DNA from 4 places in the Brevibacillus sp. FSL K6-6036 genome. Region 3 is predicted to be linked to each of the others. Evidence: riboswitches for the same ligand, from Rfam matches in the RefSeq annotation. Region 3 holds a riboswitch; each other region holds the start of a gene.
What was found. A riboswitch is a leader RNA that binds a small molecule or an ion and turns the genes downstream of it on or off. The one in region 3 is predicted to bind S-adenosylmethionine.
Positions count from the first base shown of each region.

Region 1 (4,671 bases), 710 kb from region 3:
ATGACTTACATAGCTGCTTGACTGCTGCCATACACGCTTCCTCCCGCCATCAATACGCTGATTTTCTCCTCTGTCGCTTCCGAGCGTGTCAGCTCCCCGGCGATCCTCCCTTTGTACATCACCAAAATCCGGTCGGACAGCGCCAGTATTTCTGTCAATTCAGACGAGACGAGCAAAATGCCGTCTCCATTGTTCCGCTTTTCCAGCAGAGCCTGATGGATGTATTCCATCGCGCCGATGTCAACGCCGCGAGTAGGCTCGGCCGCGATCAACAGTGGTGTATTCTGTCCCAGCTCGCGGGCGACAATCAGCTTTTGCAAATTGCCCCCGGAGAGGTTGCCTGCCTGCTCTTTCAAATGAAGAGAGCCTGTCTTGATCGCAAACCGCTCGACCCACTCTTCCACGACACGGCGGAATTTGCTGCGCAAAACGACACCGCGGCGCATGTACTCCGGCTTGCGCTGATAGCCCATCAGCGCGTTTTCCTCGACGCTTTCCCGCTTTGCTGTCCCCCACAGGTAGCGGTCTTCGGGAATGTGGGCCAATCCTGCCTCGCGAATCGCTGCCACCGACTGGCCAGTCACATCCTTTTCTCCGAGATAGACTTTCCCTTCCGAAACAGCCCGCAGGCCGGTCAATGCCTCCAAAAGCTCGGATTGCCCGTTGCCGGAAACCCCGGCGATCCCGACGATCTCCCCGTGGTGTACGGAAAACGTCACGTCGTCTACGAGCGTTTGTTTTTCCCGGACGCTCAGGCCCTGCACCCGCAAAAGCGGCTTTCCTTCCAGGCGGACCCGGTCACTGAGCTGCTGAAGCTCGCGGCCTACCATCATACGGGCGAGGTCGTCCGCATTGGTTTCGCTTCGGGAAACGGTTCCGGTCACGCGCCCCCCGCGCAGGACAGTGACCCGGTCTGCCACCTCCATGACCTCCTGGAGCTTGTGGGTAATCAAAATGACGCTTTTGCCGCTTTCGGCCAAATGGCGGATCGTCTGCAGCAGCTCCTTTACCTCCAGCGGCGTGAGCACCGCAGTCGGCTCGTCCAGCACGATAATATCTGCACCCTGGTAGAGCACCTTCAGGATTTCTACCCGCTGCTGCTCCCCTACGGAGCAGCTGGATACCTTGGCGTTCTCGTTGATCGGTATCCGGTATCGCTCACTGAGCGAGCGGACTGCACTCGCCGCTTCTTTTCGCTGAAACAGCCCTTTGCGCTGCGGTTCGTAGCCGATCACGATATTTTCCGCAACGGTAAAGTCGGGAAACAGCATGAAGTGCTGGTGAACCATGCCAATCCCGTGGCGGATCGCATCCTCCGGGCCGCGAAAGACGACGGGCTTGCCATTTACTGCGATCTCTCCGGCAGTGGGCTGCTCCATACCGTACAGCATGCGCATCAGCGTGGTTTTGCCCGCTCCGTTCTCGCCGACGATCGCATGGACCTCCCCCTCTTTCAACGTAAACGAAACGTTGTCATTGGCGGTAAAATCGCCGTAGCGCTTGGTCATGCCTCGCATTTCCAGTCGGTTCGCCACCTTTTTCCCCTCCCTCTTTTGTCTTCCCGGTAGAGCAGGAAACCGACTACGCTCATGTAGCCGGTTTCCGAATCAGCGCTCTTGCTATTGTTTCAGCGGGTCTGTCACGGTTCTCGTCCCCGCGACGATCTCATCCTTGATCGCCTTTACCTTGCTGACGACTTCTTCTCCAATGAACGGGTTCAACGGAGTCGGGCTGTCATGCGTAACATAGGTCACGCCGACGCCGTTCTCCTTCAGTCCGTAGGCGACGACACCCGGCTTCAAGCTGCCGTCCACAAATGCCTTCACCGTTTCATACACAGCGGAGTCCGTTCCTTTCAACTGGGACAGGACGATATGCTCAGGGTCGATGCTGGTCCGGTCAACGTCTTGTCCGGAGGTGTAGAAGCCTTTTTCCTTGGCTGCTTCAAACACGCCAAGATCTCCTACAGCCGCTGCGCCGTAAATAAAGTCCGCTCCTTTGGAAGCCTGCAGCAGCGCCAGCTCCTTCGCTTTTGCCGGGTCGCTGAAGCTGCCGACGTAGTTGATCTGCACTTCCGCGTTCGGGTTGGTCGCCTTGAGCCCTTCCTGAAACCCGACTGTCCATTTTTTCAGGATCGGAATGTCCATTGCTGCGACGATCCCTACCTTGTTGCTTTTGGTTGCCAAACCGGCAGCCGCTCCGACCAGGTATGCAGCCTCTTGCTCGCGGAACATGACACTGCGGACGTTGGGCAAATCAACTTGCGTATCGATGATGGCGAAGGTGCGGTCAGGATTTTCTGTCGCTACCTTTTTCAGCGCATCCTCGGCTTCAAAGGAAGACGTGATGATCAAATCGTATTGCTCGGCCACTGCCACGCGGATATTTTCCTCGATAGCCCCGTGGTCTGTGGATTCAATCGTCTTGACATCCACCCCGAATTCTTGGGCGGCTTTCTTCGCTCCATCGTCCATCTGCTGGAAGAACGGGTTAACCCCGATTTTCTCGGGCAGCACCAGCGCGATCCGCTTTTTCGCTGTTTCTTGTCCGCCTGTCTGGGCTTGTCCCTTGTCTTCGGGGGCGCTGCTGTTTGTCGAGCATCCGGCTGCCAGTACAGCAAACGTTGTTAATGCCAAAAGCAATTTTTTCATGGTGTCCTCTCCTATCACTAGTCCGCACAACAATATTCGTTTTTATTATATACACACGAAAGAAGTGCGTTTTTTTATGAGCATAAAATAATTAAAACACGAATAATATTATATTATTTAAAATTAATATTCGTCAATAACCTCCTTTGTACAAAGAAAAAACTCTTCCCGGAGGAAGAGTTTGCGGTATATCGCCAACCTCTTCCTCATCTCTCAAAATCCAAATGGATTTTGTAGGAATTGGCACCTTTCTGTGCACGTGTGCACAGTGGTTGCCGGGCTTCATCGGGCCAGTCCCTCCGCCGCTCTTGATAAGGTAAGGTGAAACTATTTAATTGATATTGAATTCATTCTAGCAGATCAATTGAAAAATGCAATTCTTTTTTCTGCAATTTCAAACATTACGATTATCGCTGAAATGATTGCTGCAGCTTTGTCGACAAGGCGTTCAGCTCGCCGAGCTCCTCGGTAATCTCCCGCACCTTTTGATGCTGGTTCTCCGCCGTCGCAAACAATTCCTCCAGGTTGGCAACAGACTCCTCGGTGACCGCTGTAATCGTAGACATCTCGGCCGCCACTTCCCCGGAGCGCATTTTCACGCGATCCATGCTCGTCCGCACATGCTCTACGGCCTCGAGGAACGCTTCCATGCCTGCACGAACCGTCTCGATAGACGCCACTGTCTCTACCGCCAGCTCCTGCCCCTTTGCTACCGACACTTCGCCCGTGCTCATATGCTTCACCGCATTTTCACTTTCTTGATGCAGCGACTGCAAAATTCCGGCGATCTCCTGCGTAGCCGTCGCGCTTTGCTCAGCCAGCTTGCGCACCTCGTCCGCCACGACGGCGAAGCCCCGGCCGTGCTCACCCGCACGAGCCGATTCGATCGCGGCATTGAGCGCGAGCAGGTTCGTCTGTGTCGCGATCTGGTTGATCGTCTGGACGATTTCCTCGACCTTGTTGGCTTGCTTGTTCAGCTCGCGGATCGTCGAAGACGCCACATTGACCGCCTGAACGATTTGCTCCATTTGCTCGGAAAGCTCGCTCATCATGCTGATGCTTCCTGCCAAGCGGCGGCTGTTCTGATCCGCTTCCGCCTTCATGACGGCCGCTTGCTCGTTGACAGTCACAATTTCCTGGTCGATCGATTGCACTTCTTCCTCGATTTTGACAGTGGAATTGGCTTGGGATTCCATTCCGGTCGCCACTTCCTTGAAGGCGACCATCATCTCGTCCGTGTTGCGCCTTGTCGTCTCGGCATGCTCATGGACATGCACGGATGTGCGCTCCACCTGCTCTGTTACCATCTTGATATTCCGCAGCAGCTCTTCCAGGCGCTGCTCTTTGTCTTCGGCTTCCCGTCTCGCGCTGTCCGCTTTTGCAAGCGACGCTTGTCCAGCCAGACAGAGATAGGTGAGCCCCGCGATCATCAGCACGAAAGCGACAATGCGAAGCAGCAAATTGACTTCCGAAAAATGGCCGTCAAACAACTGGTAAGAACCGGTGTAAAATCCGATTAATGTCGCCGCAACCTGCATCGCCCCCGCCGATACAATCAGCTTCCAGTCCAGATAGGCTGCCAAAAAGCCCAGGACGATGAACGCGAGAAACGAGATTTCCTGAAACGGTGTATAGTGGTCAAATGCAATCGAGTAATAGAGAAGACCAATTCCGACCAGATACCGGATCAAGTAGCTGTCCTTGCGAATGAAGTACAACGGAGAAACGATCAGTGTTGCCAGCAAGCCTGCGGAGGTGACCTTCCAGAAGTTCACATCCATCTGATACGCGATCCAGCCTGCAACCCAGAGATGATTCCATAAAATAAAGATCATAAAGCCTTCTTTGTTCGTCAAGGTGTTGCGGACCAACTGAAACATATGTACCCCCTCTTGCCTGTCGTACTTGCGAAATGCTCTTGATGCCATTATAGACTGAGAAAAGTCCCAGCGACTACGAATAATGTAAGAATGTGTGAAAAAAGTTCCATCATTCGACTGGTTCTGAAGATGCACAACTG
Region 1 is NZ_CP150173.1:4,843,683-4,848,353, forward strand. Features, by position in the region: gene NST37_RS23685 (ABC transporter permease) at 1-31, opposite strand, end outside; gene NST37_RS23690 (ABC transporter ATP-binding protein) at 6-1,535, opposite strand; gene NST37_RS23695 (BMP family protein) at 1,620-2,651, opposite strand; SAM riboswitch class I at 2,855-2,969, opposite strand; gene NST37_RS23700 (methyl-accepting chemotaxis protein) at 3,059-4,531, opposite strand.
Region 1: linked by a shared signal. The riboswitch ahead of NST37_RS23695 (BMP family protein) and the one ahead of NST37_RS02265 (sugar ABC transporter substrate-binding protein) in region 3 are both predicted to bind S-adenosylmethionine.

Region 2 (4,671 bases), 1.4 Mb from region 3:
GGTTGTTTATGGAGCAGCCACAGCGGCTTGGCGAAGCTGCAGCCAGCGCGCGTGGTATTCAAACAGAAATTCAAATGCTTCCAGGTGCCTCTTCGCCGCAAAGTCGCTGTCGCCCCAGGCGTAAATGCCGTGGTTGCGGATCAGCACGCCGGGAACCTCGGGCGTAATGACTTTTTCGATGGCGGAAGCGAGCGTCGGAATATCGGCAAAATTCTCGACAATCGGGACGGTGATGCGGGCGTTTTCTTCCCAGATGCCGAGCCCCTTGATCAATTCCTGTCCTTGTATGGAAAAGGCTCGCTGGCCGAAGTACAGCTCAGAGATGAGGTTGTTCCAGACAGTGTGGACATGGAAGCATGCTTTTGCCGTAGGAATGACGCGGTAGACGACAGCGTGGACCAGCGTCTCTGCTGACGGCTTGAGTGCTGTAGGTTCTACCGGCTGAGAGTTGCCGTCTACGACCAGATAGTCCTCGGGCGAGAGCTTTGTCTTGTCCTTGCCGCTGGCAGTCACGGCAAATTGCAAGGGTTCGTCGCTCAATTTGATCGAAAGGTTGCCGCTGGTGCCGGGAAACCAGTCCCGGCGGGCAAAGGTCAGCTTGGCTTCGTCCAGGCGGCGAAAAGCGTCCAAGCGCTGTTCAAGTGTAATCGTCATGATGATGGTACCTCCTGCCTGCGTTTCAGCTCCTGCAAGATAGCGATGACGTCGTGGAACGTCGCAAACGACTTGAAGGGCAGCCCCAGCTCCTCGCTTTTTTGAGCCAGGAGCGAACGGGCAATGACAAAGTCGGCGATTTTGGCTCCGGCCAGATCGGTGATCGAATCGCCGATGACGACGCGGTAGTATCGCTCTGGATCGTAGCGGCGGATAATGGCTGTTTTGCACATGCCGCAGTTGTTGTCGCAATGCTCGTCGCACGCATGCGGCCAGGTAATCGTGATGCGCGGTCCGCTGAAGTCGCTGCCGTTGCAATAGATCGGCACATCGAGTGCAAACGGGGCAAGGATCGGCTCGACAAAAAAGTCAATGCCGCCGCTGGTGATCAACAGCTCGATGCCTTCCTCCCGGCAGAAGCGGACGAATTCGGCAAATCCGGGGCGAATCGTCGCCTCTTTGACGATGTAGTCTATGATCTCCTGCTTTTTCTCGGATGGGATCAGCTTGAACAACGCGCCGACACCTTCGCGGATCGACACCTTTTGGGTGAGAATCTGCTCGATCAACTCTTCCCGCTCAGGCGGAGCAAAACGTCGCATAATCGCGACAATATTGTCTTTTTCCGTAATTGTTCCGTCAAAATCGCAAAACAGCACGAGTGGCTTGGTCATCATTTTGTTCCCCATTTCTGCAAAGCCTGTGACAGTTCAGCAGATTCGGAGGAAGCGTCCTCCAGCGTTTGTCCTGCCACGACTGCGTTGATCGCTGCGACAAACGCTCGGGCGCCTGCCGTCGCACCACCTGGATGGCCGTGAATGCCCCCACCGGCATTGACCACCTGGTCCAGGCCAAAATCCTCGTACAATTGCGGGACAAGGCCGGGATGGATGCCCGCAGACGGTACCGGAAATGATTTGCGCAAAGTTCCGGTCGGTTCGGTCAAATGCTCCGCCAGCTTGAGCGCTTCTTCTTTGTTCAACGCCACATTTCCGTACGGCGATGGGAAGAGCACCAGGTCTGCGCCAGCCAAGCGCATCAGCTTGCCCAGGAGCAGCGGTGTCCCAATACCGTAGTCGGGCGACGGATAGTAGGCTCCGGCGAGCGCCGGGTGGGCCATAATCGGCACCTGAACATCCGGGTCTGCAGCCAGTCGGTGCAGGGCATCGTAGCCAAAGGCAAGCACGTTAAACAGCAGGCAGTCTGCGCCGGCTTCCACAGCTCTCTTGGCACGTTCGGTCAAGTCGGTGACCGGCCCGGTCAGATTGGCCGCATACAGAACCGGTTTCCCTGTTTCCGCTTCTGTTTCCCGGGCAATCTGTTTAAACGCCCGGATTCGTTCCAGAAAGGGAGCACGGTCATCGGCAAAGAAAATTTCGTCATCTTTTACTAGGTCAACGCCGCCCAGAGCCTGTGCCCGAAACTGGGTTTTCAGATCGTCAAACGGCAGGCCGAGGCAGGATTTGAAAATGCTCATCAAGAGTGGGCGATTATGCGCTCCGAGCCGATCTCTGATGCCTGAGATGCCGTATTTCGGGCCGGGAAAAGCGGCCAAAAACGCTTCCGGAAACTGTATGTCAATCAGCTTGATTTTTCCGTCCATGGACAGTTTCCCAAAGACGCCTGTCAACAAGGACGGAATGTCAGCGGTAAAGTTGCGAACCGGGTAGCTGATCGTAATCAATCCGCGGCTTTCGCCGTTTTCCAGGGTATCGAGCACCTGGGCGCCGACAGCTTCACCCAAATAGGGCTTCAAATCTGCCTGCTTGGCTGCGGGCAGATCGGTCCAACTGCCGACAGTCATCCCGACGGCGATCGCTTCCGCCTTTTTTTGCAAGTCCTTTGCCTGAGTCAAATAGGTGACGAGGATGCGTTGTTCGCTCAATGAGGAAACCTCCTTTTCTCGCAAAAAAACCTCCCCTTCGAGAGGGGAGGCGCTTTCGTCCGATAACGTTTTCGTCTCCTCTCATCTCTCGGTTCAGGGTCGAAGTGGCAGACTTTCGTCAGCGGCTTCGACTCTCACCGTTGGAATTAGCACCGTTTCGCCCCCCTTGCAGGGTAAGCGCCGGTTGCCGGGCATCATAGGGCCAGTCCCTCAGCCAGCTCGCGATAAGAGTTTCATGTACAGTATGCATTTGACTTGCGATAACCCCATGATATGCTGTTCCTTTTCGGGAGTCAACCCTTGTTTTGAGCATTAAAAATTTTGCTGCAGGTGGAACTTTTTCTAAAAAAAGGCGTGGTATCAGGTGAAAGGGTGTGAAGGAATGGGAAAGGCAGGAGTGGAGGATGTGTACCGCCTGCACGTCAATGACATATACCGCTACCTCCGCAAGCTCACCGGCGATGCAGGCTGGGCGGAGGATCTGACGCAGGAGACCTTTTTCCGTGCCTTTCAGCACCTGGATACCTATCGGGGAGAAAAAGTGCGTCCTTGGCTGTTCAAGGTAGCGTACCACGCGTTTATCGACTGGCACCGCAAGCAAAAGCGCAGGCCTGTTCAACTGATCGACACCTTGCCTGAGCAGGCGGATCAGGCGGCGGTCAGTCCGGAATCGGCGGCACTGGCTAGGGAGACGGCGGCCCTCGTGCAGACTGTTCTCCGGGGGCTGCCGGAAAAACAGCGACAGGTGCTGCTGCTTCATGCGGAAAAGCTCAGCTATGCGGAAATAGCCGACGTCCTCGGCATCGATGTGGCCGATGTGAAGCGGTCGATCTACCGGGGACGATTGAAGATGCGAAAATGGTGGGGGGACGGTCAACATGGCGGATAACGGCAAGCTGGAGGATCATAAGCAAAAAAGCCGGGAGCGCGATCAGCTCCTTCTCGCTTATCTGCGGGGGGAGCTTGGCGCTGAGGAGACAGCGCGATTGAGGCAGCGTCTCGCAGACGACCCGGAGTATGCGGAGCGACTGGAGGAGCTTTTGCTGGGAGGCGGGCTGATGCAGACAGAACCGGAAGACAAAGCCGCGGATTTTTTGCCGGAGGAGAAGCAGCGCTCCATCATCCGCTGGGGAAAGTGGAAGAGCAGGCTGTCCAACGCCGCCTACACGGTGGGGATCTCGCTGCTGATCGGCTTTGTCCTGTTGTTTGTCAACTATTGGATTGGCCGGTCGCTGTATGAAGATATGTTTCGCGTCTCCAAGGATTTGGTGAATTTCACTCAGCCGGGGATCGTAGCAGGCAGCAGCGGCGCGCAGGTTGGCCTTTTTTATGGCAGCATTCAAATGGAGCTGCGCGAAAAGGTGGGGGGCGACCGTCAGCAGCCAGGGTATTTCGAGACTACGAATGTGTTTACCAAAGTATCCTCCCGCCCGGTATGGAACGACGGCGTTCGGAAGAAAAATCTGTTTTTCCTGTTCCCGCTTCAGACGAAGCTGCAGGAGGATACCTCTTTCAGACGCGAGCCCGCGTGGAAGACGCTTGAAATGCTGCCGGAGGGGACGGTATCGCAACTGGCGATTTCCTTTGACCGGTTTATGAGCCTGGAGGAAATGTACGCTTTCCTGGCTCCGTATAATTTGGACCTTACCTGGCTGGCCGTGGATACCGGACAGGAGGTGCTGCATGAGGATGCCAAAGAAGGCGTGCTGCTGCTTTCGGCCGGTGACGTCTGGGGTTTTTCCGAACATGGGCTGGACTATGGACCGGGACCGATTCAGGTAAATGGCGAAGCAGATCGCCGCACCCGGGCGTACGTGGAGGAGATGAAATACCTCGCCGAGCAGGAGAGGCTGAGCAGATCGATCGGACAAAGCCTGTTCAACAGCAGATCAGGATTGAAGATCGACGAGCGCTATCGGTATTTGGAGAAAAACGGTATCAAAACGTATGGAATCGTCGTCACCGGTCCGACCAAGGAACTGCTCAAGCTGAAGCAGGAAGCTGCCATCACCGCCGCATTCGTAGGACAAATTGACTGGTGGAACTGGAATCGTCCGAGTGCAAGCGGACAGCAAAACAGCTGGTAAGGCCGAGGATCAGCCGACTGGCAAAAAACAAAAAAGAGTGTTGAC
Region 2 is NZ_CP150173.1:4,148,442-4,153,112, reverse strand. Features, by position in the region: gene NST37_RS20625 (methylthioribulose 1-phosphate dehydratase) at 7-654, opposite strand; gene NST37_RS20620 (2-hydroxy-3-keto-5-methylthiopentenyl-1-phosphate phosphatase) at 651-1,328, opposite strand; gene NST37_RS20615 (2,3-diketo-5-methylthiopentyl-1-phosphate enolase) at 1,328-2,539, opposite strand; SAM riboswitch class I at 2,618-2,770, opposite strand; gene NST37_RS20610 (sigma-70 family RNA polymerase sigma factor) at 2,922-3,428, shown strand; gene NST37_RS20605 (anti-sigma factor) at 3,418-4,626, shown strand.
Region 2: linked by a shared signal. The riboswitch ahead of NST37_RS20615 (2,3-diketo-5-methylthiopentyl-1-phosphate enolase) and the one ahead of NST37_RS02265 (sugar ABC transporter substrate-binding protein) in region 3 are both predicted to bind S-adenosylmethionine.

Region 3 (4,671 bases):
CCTCTGCATGATTACAGCGGCAGCCTGGTGGTCAGGAAAGATGACAGCAATCCGAAGCGATTGTGGGTGACAGGAAGCTATCAGCATACGCTGACAGGAAATTATCAGGTGGAATACTCTTTGGAACAGGAAGAATCAAGCCCGTATGGCTGGAAGATCGTAAGAGTAAATTACCAGCAGAAGTAGTTGGGAATTTGTAGGGGGATTGGTCAGGCGCTGGCTTTAGCAGTTGCAGTCCAGGTGAAAAATGCAATGGCTGCACATCCAACTAAAGCGATAAACAGCGATTGACCCGTAAAGCGAGCAAAAGAAGCGGACGGCCCATTCGAGAGCTGTCCGCTTTTCATTTTTCATCTTCTGCGGGAAACCGGGATGATTTGATCACGGGGATAGCGAATATTCCGGAAAAGGCAAAGGAGAGGTGCAAATGACAGAATCAACGGAAAGGGACTGCTTTCAAAGATTGGTTCAAAGGCTTGAACCCCAAAGCAAGCTGGTTCGCTCCTGGGAGTTGAAAGGCGGTGTCTCAGCGCAGGTGACGGCGCTTGAAATCGAGCAGCTTGACGGCAAAAGGAAAAAAATGGTTGTGCGCCGGCACGGTGCGGCAGACATTTCACAGAATCCCCATGTGGCAGCAGATGAATTCAAGCTGATGGAACTCCTGAAGTCTGTGGGGGTGGCCGCGCCAGTGCCATTTTTCCTGGATCAATCAGGCGAGATTTTTTCCACGCCGTACGTCGTGATTGAATACATCGAGGGAAAGACTGAGTTCACTCCTGCCGATGTGACCGACCACGTTTTCCAGCTAGCTGCGCAGCTTTCCAGGATTCATAGTGTGGACGTCTCGAAGCTGGATTTGTCCTTTTTGCCCAAACTGGAGAAGGCATGTACCGAGAAAATCGAAAAACGGCCGGCAATCACAGATGAATCGCTGGGTGAGGGACGCATTCGGGATGTTCTGGAGGCAGTTTGGCCATTTCCTTCGCGGAATCCATGCGTACTGCTGCATGGAGATTTTTGGCCAGGAAATGTAATGTGGAGGGACGGACAGCTTGCTGCAGTGATCGACTGGGAGGACGCGCAGCTCGGAGATCCGCTCGCGGATGTTGCCAACGCCAGACTGGAGATTCTGTGGGCATTCGGCATCGAGGCGATGCTTCGTTTTACCGGTCGCTATCAATCCTTGACGAAGTTCGATTTTACAGACCTGTCTTACTGGGATCTGTTCGCAGCTTTGCGCCCGGCTTCCAAAATATCCGACTGGGGACTCGATGCGTCTACGGAACAAAAGATGCGGGAGGAGCACAGTTGGTTTGTCGCCCAGGCATTTGAAAAGATAGGGACAGGGAAGGGGAAAAAATCCTAGTTGACAGGTTTGAAAGCAGCCATTATATTCTGTATATACAAAAGGTTTTGATATGAGAATATGAACTCTTATCCAGAGAAGGCTGAGGGACTGGCCCAATGAAGCCCGGCAACCTAGCGCAAAGGAACACGTTTCTTTTGAGCCAAGGTGCTAACTCCTACAGGTAGCGATACCTGACAGATGAGAGGCGAAAATCCGCTGATTTAAGCCTCTTTCATCTGGAAAGAGGCTTTTTTGATGGAGCAAATGGATGTCGATTCCGGTTCAAAACCGCAGAACAGCGTACCGTGTTACTTTAAAAAGGGGGTTTTCCGATATGAAAAAGAAGTTTAGTTTGATTGGATCGCTTATCCTTTCTGTGTCTCTTTTGCTGACAGCTTGCGGCGGGGGCAACAGCGCGTCTTCCGGAAACGGCGGAGCGGGTGGCGGCTCCGGCGAGAAAGCAAAACGGATCGCGCTCGTGATGCGGCAAAACGTAGGCACATTCTCGGCTCAGTACATTGCCGGCGTCAAAGCCGAAGTAGAAAAGAACGGCGGAGAGCTGACTGTTTTCAACGCAGATACCGATCTGTCCAAAATGGCTTCCAACCTGGATGCGGCGGTCAACCAGCGTTTCGACGGCATTCTGATTGACCACGGCACTGCAGAAGCACTGCAGCAAGGAGCAGAAAAGGCTGTGAAGCAAAACATCCCGCTCGTGCTGTTTGATACAGACATCAAGCTTCCCGGGGTTCCTGTAGTAGAGCAGGATGACCAGAAGCTGGCTGAGCTTAGCCTGGAGAAGCTGGCTGAAGATACCGGCGGCAAAGGAAACATCGTGAAAATTTGGGTGGCTGGCTTTGCACCGATGGAAAAACGCCAGATCACGTACGAAGCCTTTTTGAAGAAATATCCGGATATCAAGGAGGTTGCCGCTTTCGGCAGCGCCACCAACAACACCGCGCTGGATACGCAATCGCAGATGGAAGCCATTCTGAAGAAGTATCCAAACAAAGGAGATATTACAGCGGTCTGGGCTTCCTGGGATGAGTTCGCCAAAGGAGCGACCCGCGCCATTCAGCAAGCCGGCCGTACCGAGATCAAAGTATACTCGATCGATTTGAGCGACGAAGACCTGCAGCTCATGCAGGATCCCTCTACCTCGTGGGTAGCGACTGCAGCGGTAGACCCGGGCAACATCGGACGGATTCAAGCCCAAACCGTCTTCAAAAAAATCAACGGCGAGCAGGTGCCGGACAGCGTCAAACTGAATCCTGTGCTGGTCAAGCGAGACGATTTGCCGACGGACAAGAAAATCACGATGGGAGATCTCTCCCAGTACGTGAAAGAATGGGGCAAGTAATCCTGCATAGATGGTGTAGCGTAATCCCGTTGATCATCCATCAACGGGATTCTTCCTTAATAAGGGGGGACAGAAAATGACGACTTTGCAGATGAACGGCATCATGAAGCAGTTCTCTGGCGTACCCGCGCTCCGTTCCGTCGATTTCGAAGTGAAAGCGGGAGAAGTTCACGCTCTGCTCGGAGCCAACGGAGCGGGGAAGAGCACGCTGATGAAGATTTTGACGGGAGCCTATGTGGCGGACGGAGGCTCCATTGTGATTGATGGCAGGGAGGCCGCGATCCAGTCGCCGCAGGATGCCAAAGCGCTCGGGATTCAATGCGTCTATCAGGAAGTGGATACGGCGCTGATCCCGTACCTCAGTGTAGCGGAAAACATATTGCTCGATCGCCAAATCCAAGCAAAGGGCTTGATCAGCTGGCGCCGCTTGTATGAAGAGGCGGAAGCGATTCTCGCAAGGTTTGGCTTTTCCATTCCTGTGAAAAAGCAGGTGGAAGCCTGTACGCTGTCCGAAAAGCAGCTGATCCTGATCGCCCGGGCGACGGTACAGCAGGCCCGATTCATTATTTTTGACGAACCGACAGCTCCGCTCAGCAACACGGAAACAGAGCGGCTGTTTCAGATCATCGAGCAGTGCAAGCAAGCGGGGTTGGGCATTATCTACATCTCCCACCGGCTGCCGGAAATTTTTCAAATCTGCGACCGGATCACCGTCATGCGCGATGGACAACGGATCTCTACCAAAGAGACGGCGGACACAACGATGGACGAGGTCATCGCCGCGATGCTGGGCAAGACATTCTCCGAGGAGTTCCCGAAGACCCAGGTGCCGATCGGCGAGACCATCCTGGAAGTGAAAAACGCCAGAGGAGGCAAGGTTCGCCGAGCGGACCTGCATGTGCGCGAGGGAGAAATCGTCGGTGTCGTCGGCCTGGTTGGAGCAGGGAAGACGGAGCTGGCACGTCTGCTGTTCGGCGCGGATGAGTGGGAGGATGGCAAGCTGATTGTAAACGGCAGGGCTTTGCGGCTTCGCACGCCGAAAGAGGCAGTCCAGGCGGGGATCGTCCTCGTGCCGGAGGAGCGCCGCAAGGAAGGGATATTCGTAGAGGAGTCGGTCGCCCGCAATCTGTCGGTGGCTACCCTGGCCAAATGGTCGCCAAGGGGCTTTGTGAAGCAAAGACTGGAGTCGGAGCAAGCCGAGAAGATCGTCCGAAAACTGGGGGTAAAGACAGCGGGCATTCGTCAGCCTGTCGGCCACTTGAGCGGGGGAAACCAGCAGAAGGTCGCTATCGGAAAATGGCTGGATACGGATGCGCGCATCTTTATGTTCGACGAGCCGACGAAGGGTGTGGACATCGGGGCGAAAAGCGACATTTACCGCCTGATCGGCTCGCTCGCCGCGGAGAAAAAAGGCATCCTGTATTTTTCCTGCGAGTTTCCCGAGGTGCTGGGGATTGCGGACCGGATCCTCGTCATGTTCGAGGGACAAATCGTAAAAGAGCTGAGCCGGGAAGAAGCGACCCAGGAGTCAATCATGTATTACGCAAGCGGGGGTGAATAAGATGGAAGCAAAAAAATACAGCTTGTTTGATTTTGTCTACAAATACGGAACGGTTGCCGTGATCGCCATCGTCATCCTGCTTTTTAGCCTGACCAATCCTTATTTCTTTACCTATGCCAACATCACGGATATTTTGCGCTCCATCTCCATCGTCACATTTGTGGCCGTCGGTGTTACGTTTTCCTTGATTGTCGGCGGATTCGACCTGTCTGTCGGTTCGACCGTCTCCTTGACTACCGTTGTCTCCGCATCGATGATGGTCTGGTACGAACAAGGAGCGGTCGCGACATTGACGGTTCCGATCGTTCTGGCCGTTCTGGTGGGCTTGATCAACGCGCTGTTGGTCGTGAAGATTCGGATTCCCGACCTGTTGGCGACCTTGGCGATGCTGTACATCGTAAA
Region 3 is NZ_CP150173.1:398,085-402,755, forward strand. Features, by position in the region: gene NST37_RS02255 (S-layer homology domain-containing protein) at 1-186, shown strand, start outside; gene NST37_RS02260 (phosphotransferase family protein) at 428-1,366, shown strand; SAM riboswitch class I at 1,432-1,553, shown strand; gene NST37_RS02265 (sugar ABC transporter substrate-binding protein) at 1,683-2,708, shown strand; gene NST37_RS02270 (sugar ABC transporter ATP-binding protein) at 2,785-4,269, shown strand; gene NST37_RS02275 (ABC transporter permease) at 4,271-4,671, shown strand, end outside.

Region 4 (4,671 bases), 1.6 Mb from region 3:
GTGACCGCCAGGAATCCGACATAGTCCATTTCGCCGCTTTCCACGGGCCGCAGGAAGTCCGACAGACAAAGGTACGGCTCCTCTGGCTGGCGCGGGAACCGGAAGCGTTCCAAGACCCGCGAATGATCCTTGGCGTCGTAGATCAAGATCTCGTCTCCATTCGCCTGTGCGGGGAAGAACTGATAGATCCCGTTTGCTGTTATCGAGCCTGCCTGTACTGCTTCCGCAAGCAGCTCCTGCACCAGATCGTGAAGCTCCGTCACCTTCTCGTCTCCGCTCTCCAGCAATTTGTCTACATTTCCGCGAACGCCGAGATGCTTTCCGAGCAGCATCCGCAAATTGAGATACGGCCGGAGATGGCTCAGCGGATAGTTGCGGAGCACGTGCCGTTCACAATCGGGCGGGAGGTAGATCGGCTGTGTGCGGCTGACGGCGGAACGCTTCGGTTTGGACGGTTTTTCAACTTCGGGCGGGGCCTGGGCAGAAGCCGCAGCCTCGATTGCCTCCTGCTGCTCGGCCCGGAGCTTTTCTCTTGCTTCCGGGTCCTGCAGTCGATTAAACAGCTCCAGCCCGTCCATTGCATCCTTGGCGTACAGAACGATTCCTTTGTATTCGGGTGCAATCCGGTTGGACGTAAATTTACGTGTCAGTGCCGCTCCGCCTACCATCAGCGGCACGTCGATGCCAGCCTCGCGCAAATCCTGCGCGGTAATGACCATTTGCTGGGCCGATTTGACCAACAGACCGGACAGACCGATCGCATCCGGCTTCTCTTCGCGGCAAGCGGCGATCAGCTGCTCCGGCGGAACCTTGATCCCCAGATTGACGACTTCATAGCCGTTGTTGGAAAGGATGATCTCTACCAGGTTTTTTCCGATATCGTGGACGTCGCCTTTTACGGTGGCCAGCAAAATCTTCCCTTTTGCCGCCGACTCCGTTTTTTCCATAAACGGCTCCAGGAATGAAACGGATGCTTTCATTACTTCGGCGCTCTGTAGTACTTCGGCCACGATCAGTTGATTGCTGTTGAACAGGCGGCCCACTTCTTCCATCCCGGTCATCAGCGGCCCGTTGATAATTTCCAGCGGCACGTATTTTTCCAAAGCAAGCTTCAAATCTTCTACCAGTCCGTCTTTGGAGCCTTCGACGACATACCGCGCGAGTCTCTCTTCCAGTGGAAGCGAGGACACCTCGACTTTGGCTTCCTTTTTCTTTTGCCGGTAAAAATCGGTAAAGGAGGCAAGCGTTTCGTCCTTTGTCTCGAACAAAAGAGCTTCAGCCAGCTTTCTCTCTTCTTCAGGGATGGAAGCATAGCGCTCCAGCTTCTCCGTATTGACGATGGCATAATCGAGACCAGCGACTGTCGTATGGTAGAGGAAAACGGCATTCAGCACTTCCCGACCTGCGGCCGGAAGACCAAACGACACGTTGCTGACGCCGAGAATGGTCTTGCACTCGGGCATCGCTTCTTTGATCAGGCGAATGCCTTCTACTGTCGCCTTGGCAGAGCCGATGTACTGTTCGTCTCCTGTACCGACAGGAAACACGAGCGGGTCGAAGATGATGTCCCGCGGATTGACGCCAAACCGGTTTACCAAAAGGTCATAGGAGCGTTTTGCCACTTCCAGCTTTCGCTCGGCGGTGACAGCCATGCCGGTCTCGTCGATAGTTCCGACGACAACTGCGGCCCCGTATCTGTGGATCAAGGGCACGACTTGCTCGAACCGTTCGAGCCCGTCTTCGAGGTTGATCGAGTTGAGAATCGCTTTCCCTTGGGAATATTTCAACCCCAGCTCCATGACGCGCGCATCCGTGGAATCGATCATGAGAGGCGCCTTTACTTTTTTCACAATATATTGAAGGAATTTTTCCATATCGCCGTACTCGTCGCGGTCCGGGTCGGCCAGACAAATATCGATGACATGAGCCCCCCGCTTCACCTGTGCCCTTGCGATATCGGAAGCCTCCTCGTATTGTCCGGCTGCGATCAGATCGCGAAATTTCTTGGACCCGATGACGTTCGTGCGCTCCCCGACCAGCAGCGGGCGGTTGTCCTGTTCCACGTAGACGACATCGATCCCGGACACGGCGCTGACTGCATGCTCTTGCCGGGCACGCGGCTTGCAGTCTTTCAAGGCTTCGGCCATCGCCCGGATGTGGTCGGGCGTGGTTCCGCAGCATCCGCCCGCCACATTGAGCCATCCTTGCTCGGCAAATGCCTTGACTTTTGCCGCCAGCCCTTGCGGAGTTTCGTGATAGTGGCCGTTCTCGTCCGGGAGACCGGCATTGGGATAACAGCTCACGGCACAGTCTGCAAGACCGGATAGCGTGCGGATATGGTCGCGCATGAACTCGGGACCGGTCGCACAGTTCAGCCCGATGCTGACAGGCTTGAGGTGCTCAAGCGAGACGTAGAACGCTTCGATGTTTTGTCCCGCCAGCGTCGTGCCCATCGGCTCAATCGTCCCCGAAAGCATGACCGGCACTTCCGTCCCCAGCTCATCAAAAGCCTTGCGTATGCCGATGCCGCCCGCTTTTACGTTCAGCGTATCCTGCGAGGTTTCCAGAAGCAGCACATCCGCTCCCCCGATCAAAAGCCCTTTTGCCTGGCGGTAATACGACTCGACCAGCTCGTCAAAGGTGACCCCGCCCGTCAAAGAAAGCGTCTTGGTCGTCGGGCCCATCGCCCCTGCCACAAAGCGAGGCCACTCAGGCGTGGAATAGGCATCTGCGGCCTCGCGAGCGATTTTGGCAGCGGCGATGTTGATCTCCAGGTCCTTTTCCGCCACGTCATACTCGGCCAGGACGATGGACGTAGCGCCAAATGTATTCGTCTCGATAATATCGGCACCCGCCTCCAGGTACTTTTCATGGATCGAGCGGATGACGTCCGGCCGGGTCAGGTTCAACAGCTCGTTACAGCCGTCGTATTCCTCTCCGCCGAAGTCCTCGGCAGTCAGGTTGGCTTGCTGCAGCATTGTTCCCATCGCGCCGTCCAGTATCAGAATTTTTCGGTAAAGCTGTTCGCGAAAATTCGGTTTCATGGCAGACTCCTTTTCTCAAAGCAGATCATCTCAGATAAACAAAAAACCTCTTCTGTGTGCAGAAGAGGATTTGTCCGCGAATACGATACGCCTGACGCATCCTCTCATCTTTCAAAGCACACGGCTTTGCTGGAATTGGCACCTGAAAATTCCGGTTGCCGAGGCTTCATCGGGCCAGTCCCTCTGCCTCTCTGGATAAGAGATGTCGCTTTTTTATTCGATTCGTTCCAGTAATTGCAAGGTTTGAAAGTATCTTAACACCCCCCCTCCCCCGCGTCAATGAAGAAATTGTCCGTATCCACGCAAGTCCGGCGCCCATATTTGCCCCATATAGTCAATCGCCCACACTCTTCATGACTCCCGTGTATAGACTAAAGCATATCGGAAAGGAGGAAAACGACATGAGTACATCCTACTGCGGAAACAATATCTTCGGTGACAGCTTCGCCCTAGTGCTCGTTCTGTTTATCCTGCTGGTCATCGTAGGGTGCAATAACGACTGCTAAGCAGCTGCTTGAAAAAGGGGCCTGGAATCCAGGCTTCTTTTTTCTTGTCCAACAGGTGCACTTTGAAGAAATCAAGCAATCACTTGCCAAATCGGCACAGATTATCAAAAAACATCGTCTTCCCGGCTGTACAATAGGAGTAGCACATCTGGGAAATGGAGGCAGGTATGGATCACTACGAGCGGATTCAATGCGCAATCGAATTTATCGAAAAGCATCTTCAAGAGGAGGTGAATATCGCGGATATTGCCGCGGAAGCCTGTTTTTCCGCCTTTCATTTTCAACGGCTGTTTCAAGCGATCTCCGGTTTTTCGGTTCACGAGTACATACGAAAAAGAAGGCTGAGCGAGGCCGCCGTTTTGTTGAAACAGACGCAAACAAGCATCCTTGATCTGGCTATCGCCTGCCAGTACGGCTCCCAGGAGGCGTTTACCCGTGCTTTTGAAGCTACTTTCGGCATCACCCCGGCCAAGTTCCGAAAGGCGAACATACCTATTTTCCTGCAAAAGAAGCTGGATTTTTTGGATGATCAAAAACGAGCAAAGGGAGAAATAAGCATGAACAAACCAAACATTGTGCAATTAAACAGCATTGCCATCGTCGGGTACGCCTACAAGACAAATCTGAACAACAAACGCTACTTTGAGGACATTCCCCGCTTCTATGCCGATTTCGGAAGGAATGGACACTATATGCGGATTCCCAACAAAGCCGCCCCTGACATGGCATACGGCATTTCGTGCGATTTCCAGGATAACGGCGACTTTACGTTCATCGTCGGCGAAGAGGTAAAAAACTTGGATGGCGAGCTGGAGGATGGCTTTGTCCACTGTCTGCTTCCGGCAGGGAAATACGCCGAATTCAGGGTGATCGGCTCTGTCCAAAATACAAGAACCTATATTTACGGCACCTGGCTTCCGAATTCCAACTACGAGCGAAGAGAAGGACCTGATTTTGAAATAACCGATGTCCGCCAGTCCGTGTACCCGGATCAAATGAAAATAAAAATTTACATACCGATCGACTAGTGTTCCAGCTCCAGTCCGCCCGCTGTCCCCGCTCATTGTCAATCCATGCCCCTTTTGCTATGATGAGGTCGAAGCCAAGCAAAGGAGCGAAAC
Region 4 is NZ_CP150173.1:2,041,372-2,046,042, reverse strand. Features, by position in the region: gene metH (methionine synthase) at 1-3,044, opposite strand, end outside; SAM riboswitch class I at 3,146-3,246, opposite strand; gene NST37_RS10170 (YjcZ family sporulation protein) at 3,446-3,550, shown strand; gene NST37_RS10165 (AraC family transcriptional regulator) at 3,718-4,578, shown strand.
Region 4: linked by a shared signal. The riboswitch ahead of metH (methionine synthase) and the one ahead of NST37_RS02265 (sugar ABC transporter substrate-binding protein) in region 3 are both predicted to bind S-adenosylmethionine.